3 regions of the Mesobacillus boroniphilus genome follow, and region 3 is predicted to be linked to each of the others. Evidence: riboswitches for the same ligand, from Rfam matches in the RefSeq annotation. Region 3 holds a riboswitch; each other region holds the start of a gene.
What was found. A riboswitch is a leader RNA that binds a small molecule or an ion and turns the genes downstream of it on or off. The one in region 3 is predicted to bind S-adenosylmethionine.
Positions count from the first base shown of each region.

Region 1: another riboswitch for S-adenosylmethionine. It lies ahead of DYI25_RS20445 (sugar ABC transporter substrate-binding protein); the one in region 3 lies ahead of DYI25_RS16125 (O-acetylhomoserine aminocarboxypropyltransferase/cysteine synthase family protein).
Region 2: another riboswitch for S-adenosylmethionine. It lies ahead of DYI25_RS19530 (trans-sulfuration enzyme family protein); the one in region 3 lies ahead of DYI25_RS16125 (O-acetylhomoserine aminocarboxypropyltransferase/cysteine synthase family protein).

Region 1 covers NZ_QTKX01000003.1:635,455-639,670, reverse strand. Annotated here, with positions in the region: gene DYI25_RS20450 (sugar ABC transporter ATP-binding protein) at 1-1,145, opposite strand, end outside; gene DYI25_RS20445 (sugar ABC transporter substrate-binding protein) at 1,414-2,511, opposite strand; SAM riboswitch class I at 2,615-2,722, opposite strand; gene DYI25_RS20440 (dynamin family protein) at 2,874-4,216, opposite strand, start outside.
Region 2 covers NZ_QTKX01000003.1:450,447-454,662, reverse strand. Annotated here, with positions in the region: gene DYI25_RS19535 (methyl-accepting chemotaxis protein) at 1-1,031, opposite strand, end outside; gene DYI25_RS19530 (trans-sulfuration enzyme family protein) at 1,137-2,273, opposite strand; SAM riboswitch class I at 2,389-2,491, opposite strand; gene DYI25_RS19525 (CBS domain-containing protein) at 2,579-3,685, opposite strand; gene DYI25_RS19520 (YitT family protein) at 3,866-4,216, shown strand, end outside.
Region 3 covers NZ_QTKX01000002.1:672,941-677,156, forward strand. Annotated here, with positions in the region: gene DYI25_RS16115 (MFS transporter) at 1-829, shown strand, start outside; gene DYI25_RS16120 (hypothetical protein) at 1,012-1,350, shown strand; SAM riboswitch class I at 1,437-1,539, shown strand; gene DYI25_RS16125 (O-acetylhomoserine aminocarboxypropyltransferase/cysteine synthase family protein) at 1,624-2,940, shown strand; SAM riboswitch class I at 3,054-3,168, shown strand; gene DYI25_RS16130 (methionine ABC transporter ATP-binding protein) at 3,455-4,216, shown strand, end outside.

The DNA of each region.
Region 1 (4,216 bases), on a different contig from region 3:
TGCGCTGTTTTCTTTTCAGCACGTTGGTTGATAAAGCTTAAAAACCTGGTGAATTTCTTGAGGTTGACCGCGGTAAGATTGGAAGTGACCGATTCTGCGACAAGGACCCCTTCCTTGCGCCTTTCTTCAGGCACCAAGGCCAAACCGCTTTTTACTGCAGCATGAGGACTCGTTAGGTTAAGGATTTTTCCTTTTAGCTTTACGGTCCCGCTCTTGGTTGGTCCCGCGCCAAACAGTGCTTTGCACAGCTCTGTCTTTCCTGCCCCGACCAGGCCGGCAAGCCCGACAATCTCCCCTGCTTTTACATGGAGGGAAGTATTTTTCACTTTATCTCCATCTGATAAGCCTTCGACCTCCAGAAGGGTTTCTCCGAATGTGCTGAACTTTGCTGGGAATTGGTCTTCCAGCTTCCGGCCGAGCATGTACTCAATCACTTGGTGGGTGTCGACCTCAGGAATATTCCTTTTTACCACCAGCTCGCCATTTCGCATAACCGTCAGCTCATCGCACAATTCAAAGATTTCCGGCATTCGATGGGAGATGAAGATGATGCCCACATTCCTTTTAGCCAGGTCCCTGACAATCCGGAACAATTCCGATGTTTCAGTATGACTGAGAGGAGCTGTTGGTTCATCAAGAATTAAAAAGGAGCATTCACTTGAAATTGCCCGGGCAATCAGGACAAGCTGCTTTTCGGCAAGCGTCAGTTCCCCGGCAAGCTTTTTTACAGGAATGTGAAGGTTCATGCTGGATAGGATCGACTCGGCCTTTTTGAAAAGCTGCTTCCAATTCATCCAGTGCTGTTGGCCCATCGCCTGCACCGTTTGGTTGAGCATGATATTTTCAGCCACTGTCAACGATGGGATGATGGCTGTATCAACCTCCTGGTAGACCGTCTGGATGCCGAGTTTTTGTGCATCAGCTGGTGTCCTGATTTCGACACTCTCGCCATCGAGCTGGATTTCCCCTGTGTAATGATCGTGGGCACCAGAAAGCACCTTCATTAACGTCGATTTTCCCGCTCCATTCGCGCCAATCAACGCCTGAATACTTCCTGTTGCCGTGTTGAAATCCACACCGTTCAGCGCTCGCACCCCCGGAAAGTCAATCGTGATGCTCTTCATCTCCAATCTCTTAACTGCCATTCCGGTTCCTCCTCCCTATCAATCTGCAAAGCAGACACTCTCTTCGATTTTGAGAGTGTCTGCCCGGTTTGATTTTGTTGGACTGGAAAAAATCGCAGAAAATTTCCAGTTCGCCAATAAATTTTGATTTTCGCCAATTAATCCCCTGAAATCGCCAATAAATATGTGAACGCCGCCAATAAAATTCGATTATCGCCAATTAATTTGTGAAAACCGCCAATATAATTCTCAACGTCTAAAACTCGGGGCACATTATGAAGAAATAACGTTACTTTTTATAATGCTCCTTCAATTTTTCCATCCAATCTTCCAAAAATGCATCAGACTTGCCCCAGCCTTCGATAATTTCAGCAAGATTCACCATGTTCACCGGATTTTTTGATTGCTGCAGCTTTTCCTGTGAAATCAGTGATGCTTCAAGGTCATATGTTGCTGGTGTTTCTTCGCCGGCCAGCTTTTTCGCCAGCAATCTCATATTCACTTCTCCGATAAGCTTAGGATCAACAGCGGCGGTGTATTTCCATGGGCTGCCTTCTCCCTGGATTTCCTGCAAGTCAGCATTGGAAACATCAATTCCGTAAATTTTGATTTCTTCTCGGCCAGCTTCCTTGATCGCACGAGCCGCGCCAATTGCAAAAGCGTCCCATGTTGCGAAGATCGCATCAATTTCTCCTTTTGGATGCTTGTTCAGCATAGCGGACACCGCGTTTTGCGTCTGGACGCTTGTATCTGCAGCCGCTACTCCAAATCTTTCAACCTCTTTGATTCCTGGATTCGCATTCAGGGTTTCCTGGTAAACTTTATTTCTTCTAACCATTGGCGGGAAGCCATCGACCCAGAGGTAGACGATATTCGCTTCTCCATTTTGGTCCTTCACAAGTTGTTCTAATGCCTGCGTTGCGAGTGCTTCATCATCCTGGGATGTAAGTGTGACTCCTTCTACCTGAGCCAAATCCGGATTTGAGTCGAAGGTCACGACGCTTTTGCCGTTATCAACTAATTTCTTTACGTCCTCTACCGTTGCTGCATCATCACCATGGGAAATGATGAAACCATCATAGTCCTGCTGAAGCCCCTGATTAATCGCGTCATGGAATTTGGCTGTATCTCCATTCGCCGTGAAGACATCTACCTTGAAGCCAAGCGCTTCACCCTCAGCCTTCGCTCCGGCTAAAAATTGCGCAGTATGGTCATCTCCGCCAATCTTGCGAATGACTTTAATTTTGACTTCCTCACCTTTGGCAAATCGCTCCGGTACTCCTTCCACCGGACCGCTAGCCGTCTTTGTATCTCCTCCGCCACAGCCTGTCAGCAGCAATGCGGAAGCAACTGCACCTAAAAATACTTTTTTAATTCCTTTTTTCATCTGACTTTCCCCCTTTGATTGATCTGCTTGGTTAACTAAAATAAAAAAACCTCTCCAGAAAAGAGAGGTTTCAAACGCAGTAGAATACAAAGGTCGGATTCCTCTCTTATCTTTCAAAACAAATGATTGTTTTGCAGGATTTAGCACCAATTCCAGTTGGAACGGTTGCTGGGCGTCATAGGGCCAGTCCCTCTGCCACTCTTGATAAGAGAATTTCTTTATTAAGTTAATGTTGCAAATCGATAAATTTTACTTTAAACTCCTATACTCATATTGTCAATAATATTATGAAAATTTAATTTTATTATTTTTCAGTACCCAGAAAAAAAGGAAGACCCTAATTCGGAATCTTCCTTTTTTGATTATTCCTTGCCTGCCGCGGTCATCCATTCAAACTGGCGGAGCTTCACTTCGTACAGTGTCAATGGGTCGCGGTAAAGCTCTGGGTTGATTCTCATTTTTTCAAGTTCGATCTTTCCGAATTCGATTTCGGCCTTGGCTTCTTCTACTGCTTCTTCAAGAACGTTGAATGGGTCTTTGAAGAACAGGTTCACATCGCGTTCAATCGATTTTTCAAAAATCTCGAATTGCTGCAGAAATCTTTTCGCAATGGTTACGCCGATTTCATAATAATCTTCCGTCTCGAGATAGGTTTTGTATCTGTTATAAAGCATCGCATTGTTTTGCGGCAGCACAGCAAGAAGCTTGCCAGCACTTTTTAGGAAGAACTGCTGTGGCGTCGAGCGGTTCATGATGTTGACCTTTTCATAGTGGACACCGTTCGTCATCCGGTCTGCATCACGGCGCCAGTCATCAAGTACCCTGAAATCACAGTCGAGGCTGATCCGCTCATCCCCATAAATGGAGTTAAAGCCCTCAGCCATTTCATTCAAATAGTTTTGGCTTTGGTCAAATTCGTCCTTCGAAAGTTGAATCCAGCCTCTCAAATCATCATGGAATTTCGGCAATACGGTTCCATCGAGATATTCCTGTATTCTCTTATTCATTTCTTCGTCCATATCAGTATGGATCTTTCCGAAATCGCTCTCCTCCGTCACCAATTCAGAGCAACCTCGCAGTATTTCCGGTATCTTTTCAATGATTTCTGCACGGGTTTCATCCTTGATTTTACGGTATGACTTCTGGATGGATCGTGATTTTTCTTCTTCAATGTCTCCCAACTGGTTGATCGCGCCGTTAAGCTTACCCACCATTTCTTCATTCCAGCTGTTTGATTCTATATGGTTATTCTCGATTTCAATTCGCTTATCGAGCAAATACGTGATGGCCCTTCTGACGAAGAACTGAAGTTTTGCGGTGCGTTCCTGCTCGAAGTCGACTGTGCTTCTGTTTGTCCTAATGAAATCAGAGAAATCTTTTAGCTGCTTGCCTTTATCGTAGTTAGATGAGAAAGCAAACATTTTTGAGTCAGGATAGTATTGGCTGATTTCAGCCCATGTTTGGTCAAAGACATCTATTGCCTCCTGCTGACTGTATATCACATCTATTTTGTTCAGCAGGAAGTGTATAGTCAGATCCGGGAAGTACTCTGAAATTTTCGAGAGGATTTCCCTTTCTTTTTCCGTAAAAGGATCATTCGCATTGAGCACGAAAAGCATACTATCAGCAAATCTCAAGTAATTGTACAACGGGTGCTTGTCATAGTTATTGCTATTGACTCCTGGTGTATCAATCAGTGCAAGTT
Region 2 (4,216 bases), on a different contig from region 3:
GAATACTGCTCATGTACATTCGAGAATAACCTGCTTCCTTTCTGCACCTCTGAATTTCCGCCAGCCATTACTTCAACCATTTTAATTATTTCTGTTCTCACACTTTCAATTACACTCTGGATTTGTTTAGATGCTTGAAGAGATTGTTCAGCCAGAGCCCTGACTTCGCCGGCCACAACAGCGAATCCTTTTCCCTGTTCCCCAGCCCGGGCTGCCTCGATTGCCGCATTCAATGCTAAAAGATTCGTTTGATTAGAGATGCCAGAGATAATGCTGACGATTTGATCAATTTCATTCGTTTTTTCAGCTAATTTTTCCGCATTAACAGCAGCCTCGCTGGTGATATGGTTCATATGTTCAATTTGTGCACTCGTTTGACCAATTAACTCCATGCCCACTCCGCTTTTTGCGACGTTGGCCGAGGACATTGCATCAATGGCATTGGCCAGTTCTGCAATTTCTTTGATCCTGTCTTCCATATTTTCAGCAATTTCATTCAGATAAGTATATTGCTCTTGTTGCCGCTCGGCCCCAGCAGAGATTTGCATAATGGAAGAATTGATTCTATCGCTCTCTTTTTCATGCTCATGAGAACTTTCATAAAGCTTAATGGCTGAATCAAGAATCAATCCGGTGTTACTTTGGCTTTGCGAAACAAGAACACGTAACTTTTCAATCATTTCATTGAAATGGGATGTGAGCATACCCATTTCATCCATAGTTCCGCTTTCAATCTGTATCGATAGATCGCCATTAACCATTTTCTTGGTGGCATCCGTTAAACGATCAATTGGCCGGAAAACGTTCTGAAAAAGGATCAATATAAAAACAATGCAGCCAATTGATATAAGTGTTCCAGCAATAGTAGTTGAATACAAACTCTTTGACACTAATTCGGATGTGCCAGAGCTATCTTTATAATGATTCAACAAATAAAAATTATAAACTGTTGATATTGCATATACGAAAAATAACATGCCGAAAAATGAAAAAACCTTAGTCTTTAACGAAATATTAACAAGTCTGCGCATCCTGCCCGCTCCTTTTAACCTTCAACAAACTCTTAGGGGTACTAGTATATTCTTCCTATAATATCGGAATGATTGAAATATTATTAACCCCTTCCCCCATCTTTCTCACGAGTTTTCCAGCGCCGTCACAAATTGTTCGATAATATCAGCTGGGTTTTCGATCCCAACGGAAATCCTGACTAATCGATACGTAATGCCAAGCTCTGCTTGAGCCTCTGGAGGCAGTGCGCGATGGGAGGTTTTCAGTGGATGAGAGACAGTCGTTTCTACTCCCGCAAGTGTTGGGACAATTTTTATCCATCCAAGCGATTTGAAAAACTGGTCTGTATCCACGTGTTCTGCCAGTTCAACCGTCACGATGGCACCGAAGCCTTTTTCACCTTCAGCAAATGGATAGTAAACCTTTGCGACATTCTGATGTTCACTCAAACCGTCAGCCAGCAACCTGGCATTCTCCGATTGAGCCTTCATCCTTAACGCGAGAGTCTTCAAGCCCCTGCAAGTCAGCCACGCTTCAAACGGACTAAGGTTCGCACCAAGATTCACGATTCTTGCACGCGCTTCTGCAATCAGTTCCTTTTTGCCAACGACGACACCTGAAGTGACATCACTGTGACCTCCAATGTATTTCGTCGCGCTGTGGACGACCAGGTCGGCTCCGAGTAAAAACGGGCGGACATGCAGTGGTGTAGCGAAAGTATTATCAACTAATACAGTAAGACTTTTTCTCTTTGCCAGCTCAATGACTTCCTCCAATTTTTCAACACGGAGGAGCGGATTCGTGATTGATTCGGTGTAAAGAAGCTTCGTATTGGGTTTGATCGCCTGTTCGACTCTGTCCAACTCGGAAAAAGATACAAATGTCGTTTCGACTCCAAAGCGTTCAAGCTCGGCTTTCAGCATATGGAAACTCCCTCCATATACATCATCAGCCGCAACGATATGATCACCATTCTTCACTACTGCTAGGACACCTGCTAAGATGGCAGCTAAACCTGAGGAAGCCGCTACCCCATCTTCCGCGTACTCAAGCGCCGCAACGGATTGACCAAGTTCATCTGTATTCGGATTTCCTACCCTTGAATACAAGTAATTTCCTTCTCCCTGATAAAAGCCCTCAAGCTCATCAAGGTCATTAAAGGTAAATGCCGACGTCTGATAAATCGGTGTCGCCTTGCTTTTAATCCCCTTTGGCTTGTTATGTATTGAATGCAGTACTTCCGTTTCAAATCTTTTTTCCATATGCTCACCTGCTTTTATAATAGTAAGGCTTTTTCCGAATGTGGATGCAAAACCACGAAAAAAGCCTATAATAAAAACCTCTCCCAATTAGGAGAGGTTTCTGTTCAATCAGCCTCTCTTATCTTCAGACTGCATCTTCAGGATTTAGCACCTTTCATTTTGAATATGAAGGTTGCCGGGGTTCACAGGGCCTGTCCCTCCGCCGCTCTGGATAAGAGTTATTTCGGTTCTGAAAATAGTTTTTAATAGCTGCAGTATACCAGCACCACTGGCAGCTCGTCAATGACAGTTACCAGACCGGAAACTCAATCTTCCGGGTCACTGTCAAGCAAGTCCCACGGCGTTATTACGCCAATTGGCTTCCCATGGCGGTCACCCGTTTCCGTGATGATGACTGCCTGCAGCTTCTTGCCTCTTGTATGGTAACGCTCGAACAATTCTTCAATATGATACAAGGATGCATCCTCATCAACAAAGGTCACAAAATAATTTTTCCCCTTCGTCAACAGTTCTTTGACACGGACATCCTCGAAATGCACCACACTGTCGGAAAAATGCTTCGCCATCCACTGGATGATCTCCGTGGAAGTCAGTAAGGCAATATACTTATCATCCTTGTCATAAACAGGGAATCTTGTAAAATCAAACTTATTAATTACCTTTAGAACATCTTTAAGATAGGCATCCTCATAATAGTAAAACACAGGGCAGGTCGCGATCGACAAAGCTGTCTGAGGTTTCTCAAACTCCCTGGCAATCTCCTCAATCCGTTCGACCACCTCAATATGCGGCTCGGCAATATAATAATCAGCGTTCACCCGCTCATGGACAATCGCATTGCGAAGCTTTGCAAACTGGTGCAGCTCACTTTTATATTTACGTACTAATGAATGATTTTTATAGCCGGAGTACAGAAGCTCGACAAATGCATCGCTGTCCGTCCCCTTCACCATTTCCTTCAACGCTTTATGAATTCTGTTAAATGCCGTTTCGAATTTTCCGGACTGCTCCTTATGCTTCACCTCATGGTCTCCTGAAGCTTTAGCTCCTGAATCGGGATTTTGATTCGATGAATTCCTACCACTCTCATAGGCACGCTTTTTCCCGTTGCTGTTTTTGGATTGATTGGAGGATGGTTTGCCATTACCGTTATCAGCCTGCATGGAAGATGAGTTACCATTACCGCTGTTAGATTGATTCGGTGACTTTCCATTTTCGCTTCCTTTATTGCCATCATGCGTTTGATTTTTTTCACTAACACGCTTCAACCTGTTTTCCTCTTTTTCCTGCGGCTTAGGGTTAGTTCTCATATATGACTTTTTCTTATTGTTACCAGTCTGATGATTCTTCTTGTTTTTGGAACCTGACTGTTGATTATTTGATCTATGTTTAAACTGAGTATTGTTAGCCAAAATAGCCCCTCCGTAATTTCAATTAACTTCCCCTTCTCATTACCCCAATTACCGGTTTTACTAATCATGGATATATAATGTAAAAATACCAGATACACTTTAAAGTTTGATACAATAAGTATAGTACATACATTACTAATTCATAGAAGATATTTTTAATAGAAAAGGGTTTGATATTTAGTGGCTGCAACGAAGAAAAAAAGAGTGATCAAAGAGATAACACAGCTTGTGACGATAACTCTCGGGGCAATTATCGCGGCATTCGGGCTTGATATGTTCCTCGTTCCTAACGCGATCCTTGACGGCGGGGTCATCGGGCTTTCGATTATCGCCGCGGAACTGACTAATATCTCGATGAGTATATTCCTTATTGTGTTTAACCTGCCTTTCCTTTATATCGGGTATCGGAGAATGGGCCTGAAATTCACGCTTCGCACCTTATATGGAGTCATTATTTTATCCATCTCGACTGCTTATTTACATCACTTTGACGCTGTGACGGATGATTTATTTTTAGCAACCATCATCGGC
Region 3 (4,216 bases):
CGCTGCGATGACTGCCGCAAACGTGGTGGGAAGCCTTTTAGGCGGAATTCTTACAGATTTATTTTCTATGGCCGTTCCTGAATTGGAGAGTATTCGGTACACATTGATCATTGGTTCGGGTCTATTTATAGCTGCTCTTATCCCGATTATGAGCTTGAATGAAAATCGGCCATCTCTTATATCGGTTAGCGATATAAAAGAAAAAACTAAGGGCATTCCCCACAAAGTCAGCTTCAAAATCATTCTGCTGTTTGCTGTAGCGCAATTGATGATAGGCTTCGGCGCAGGTTTGGTCATTCCGTATTTGAACCTTTATTTTGCAGACCGGTTCATGGCTTCCAATTCATTGATTGGTTTGGTTATTTCACTTGGGCAGGGTGCCACTGCTGTAGCAATGATTATCGGGCCTATGGTCGTACGCAGACTTGGTGAAGTGAAAGCAGTAGTTGTTTTGCAAATGCTCTCGCTGCCGTTTCTGTTGCTGACAGCGTATACACAGAATTTTTGGCTGGCTGCTCTAGGATTTTTGTTTCGACAGGCACTTATGAACGCCGGCAATCCGATCCAGATGTCGTTAATGATGTCGAAGGTTGATGATTCCATGAAAGGTTTGGCCAACTCTGTAAATCAAATGGTTTTTAATCTCGGTTGGGCAGTTATGGGACCGGTGTCGACTGGAATCGTCCTGAAGTACGGTTCATATTGGGGATACGCGACTGTATTTACCATTACTGCAGGTTTATATTTAGTAGGATCCTCTTATTTCTTCATAGTTTTCAAAACGATGGATAAGCCAAATTCCGGCATGGTGAATACAAAACCAGCTTGATTACTGTATTTCTTTGGATATATTTCTCGGGAAATGAAAGACAATGCCGAAATATAAAACGGTATTGTCTTTTTTACGTTATTCACAATGCAAATTCCATTATTAGCGAATTATTTGTCGAAGGATTCCAACAGGTTTTTCCCAAATGGCAAGGAATATTTAATATAAGGGAGTTGATCGGAATGCGAGAAATAATTGACAGGTTTGTGAATGAAATTCCGAACAAAGAGCATGTTCTTCAACTGGTAGATAAACTAGACTTAAACTTAAAAATAGTAGCAGAGAGTGACACATACTACTTGTTTTTCAGGGATGGCAAGGTGGATTGCTGCGAAACCTGGATAGATACAGGAACCAATGCAAAGATTTCAGGAAGGGATGCACATTTAGAGCAATTATTTAATGGAGATCTTAAACTGCGGCAGGGAGTAAAAATGAATTACTTTACAATCGATTGTCCTTTTCGAGCCCAATTGGTGCTGGAATCGTTATTTTATCTTGCAAGACCACTTCCTGTATAAAATTTTATCTGAATAGTCTAAATATATTGACTGTTAATTTGGGACGTGATATTATCACTTTAACGCAGTAAAAACGAAATTGAATATTCTTATCCAGAGAGGCGGAGGGACTGGCCCCATGAAGCCCGGCAACCGGTTGTGAAACACGGTGCTAATTCCAGCAGAGTTTTTGCTCTGAAAAGATAAGGAGAGATGATAAATGACCCTCTTCTTAGGAAGAGGGTTTTTTGTATCAATTTTTCCAGATAAATTATTTAGATTGGAGAGATGAAGATGGCTAATGGGCAAAAAAATTACAGAATTGAAACACTAGGGGTACATGGTGGCCAGGCACCCGACCCAGTAACCGGTGCAAGGGCAGTTCCCATTTATTCGAGCAATGCGTTCCAATTTCAAAATACAGAGCATGCAGCAGATTTATTCGCGCTTAAAGAACCGGGCTACATTTACTCACGGATACATAATCCGACAGTTACTGCCCTGGAAGAAAAAGTGGCATTGCTTGAGGGTGGTATAGGTGCTCTCGCATTATCAAGCGGGATGTCTGCCATCACGATGGCCATCCTGAACATTGCGCATGCGGGTGATGAGATTGTCGCTGCTTCTAATCTATATGGAGGTACTTACAATCTATTTGCTGTAACCCTGCCTAAGTACGGAATAAAAGTTCATCTAGTCGATTCAACTGACCCTGACAATTTTAGAAGGGCAATCACTCCGAAAACAAAAGCAGTCTATGCAGAAACAATCGGCAATCCAAGTCTCAGGGTCCTGGATATTGAAGCTGTTGCGGAAGTTGCCCACGAAGCTGGTGTTCCGCTGGTTATCGATAACACATTTGCAACACCATATCTTTGCCGGCCAATTGAACATGGCGCAGATATCGTCATCCACTCGGCAACCAAATGGCTATTAGGAAATGGCACTGTCATGGGCGGGATCATTGTGGATGGAGGGAAGTTCGATTGGAAGTCTCCTAAATTCCCAGGCTTCAATGAGCCGGACTCCAGCTACCATAACATTGTGTATAGTGAGGCAATCGGAGCTGCCGCATATATCGTTAAGGCAAGAGTCCAGCTTTTACGTGACCTTGGACCGGCGATCAGTCCTCAGAGTGCATTCCAATTCAATCTTGGGGTAGAAACTTTGCATGTACGGATGAAGGAACATGTTGTGAATACATGTAAAATCGTAGAATACCTTGAATCGCATCCTGCTGTTACCTGGGTCAGTTATCCGGGGCATGAATCCCATCCTGATAAAAAACTCGCTGATCGATATCTTCCGAAGGGAGCCGGAGCAGTTGTCATATTTGGAATCGAAGGTGGCAGGGAAGCCGGGGCAAAACTGATAAACTCATTAGAATTATGGTCCCACCTTGCGAATGTTGGTGATGCAAAAAGCCTGATCATCCACCCAGCAAGCACAACACACCAGCAGCTAGATTCAGACGGTCTTAAAGCAGCGGGAGTACCTGAAGATTTAATCCGACTTTCCGTTGGGATTGAAAATGTCGAGGATATAATTGAAGACCTGGAGCAGGCAATCGAAAAGGCGACCGGTGTGCCAGGAATCCCGGCAAGGGCTTAAATATCCATAATATCCTAAAAAATATTTAAAAATAATTTTTATTGACACTCTTTTTTACTACGTGCTACAATCACACTCGTAACTTAAAACCGATTAGATAATTTAATAGCGTGCTCTTATCAAGAGAGGTGGAGGGAAGTGCCCTATGAAACCCGGCAACCGTCAGTAAGCATTGCTTGCTGAAATGGTGCCAATTCACACAAAGCAGATCGCTTTGGCAGATGAGAGAAAGGAATCCACTATTACTATGCCTTTCTGCTCACTTGCAGGAAGGCTTTTATTTTGCCCTTTTCGAAAAAATGCTTAAAAGTTATAGCCGAAAAGCTTGTTCGAAAAGATTTTACCACAAGAGCACAATCTTCCCGTTTAGGATAAGAGACTATTGCCCGTTTTCGCTGAGTTTGAATTTTTTCGGTTAGGGAATGGGAAACTAGATTGATAACCTTCTTATTTTTAGGGAAATTTAACGGTTTTAATAAGTGTGTAATACTCGGTTGCAAAGAGGGGGAGTCAATTGATTACGATAAAAAATGCCAGAAAGATTTACCCTTCCAACAAGGGAGAGGTTAAGGCGGTAGATGATGTCAACCTTGAAGTCAAGGAAGGCGAAATTTATGGAGTCATCGGCTACAGTGGTGCCGGCAAAAGTACTTTGATCCGGATGCTGAATGGCTTGGAAATCCCGACATCAGGCTCTGTAGTAGTAGCTGGCAGGGAAGTTTCAAAGATTAAGGGAGCGAAACTGCGTATGGCTCGCCAGGAAATCAGCATGATTTTCCAGCATTTCAACCTGCTCTGGTCAAGAACAGTAGCAGAGAATATCTCGTTCCCGCTTGAAATTGCCGGAGTGCCAAAGGCTGAGAGAGAGAAACGGGTAAAAGAATTAATCACACTTGTAGGTCTTGAGGGCCGGGGAGATGCCTATCCTTCACAGTTAAGTGGCGGTCAAAAGCAGAGGGTTGGAATCGCCAGGGCTCTGGCTAATAACCCTAAAGTACTTCTTGGGGATGAAGCAACTTCAGCGCTTGATCCGCAGACGACTGACCAAATCCTTGATCTTCTTGTGGACATCAACAAGAGGCTGGGTCTTACGATTGTCCTGATCACTCATGAAATGCATGTTATTAGGAAGATTTGCCATCGAGTCGCTGTAATGGAAGGCGGAAAGATTGTTGAAACAGGACCTGTATTGGAAGTGTTTAAAAATCCTCAGCAGCCGATTACGAAAAGATTCGTCCAGCAGGTGACAGAACCGGAAGAAACAAAGGAAACAGTT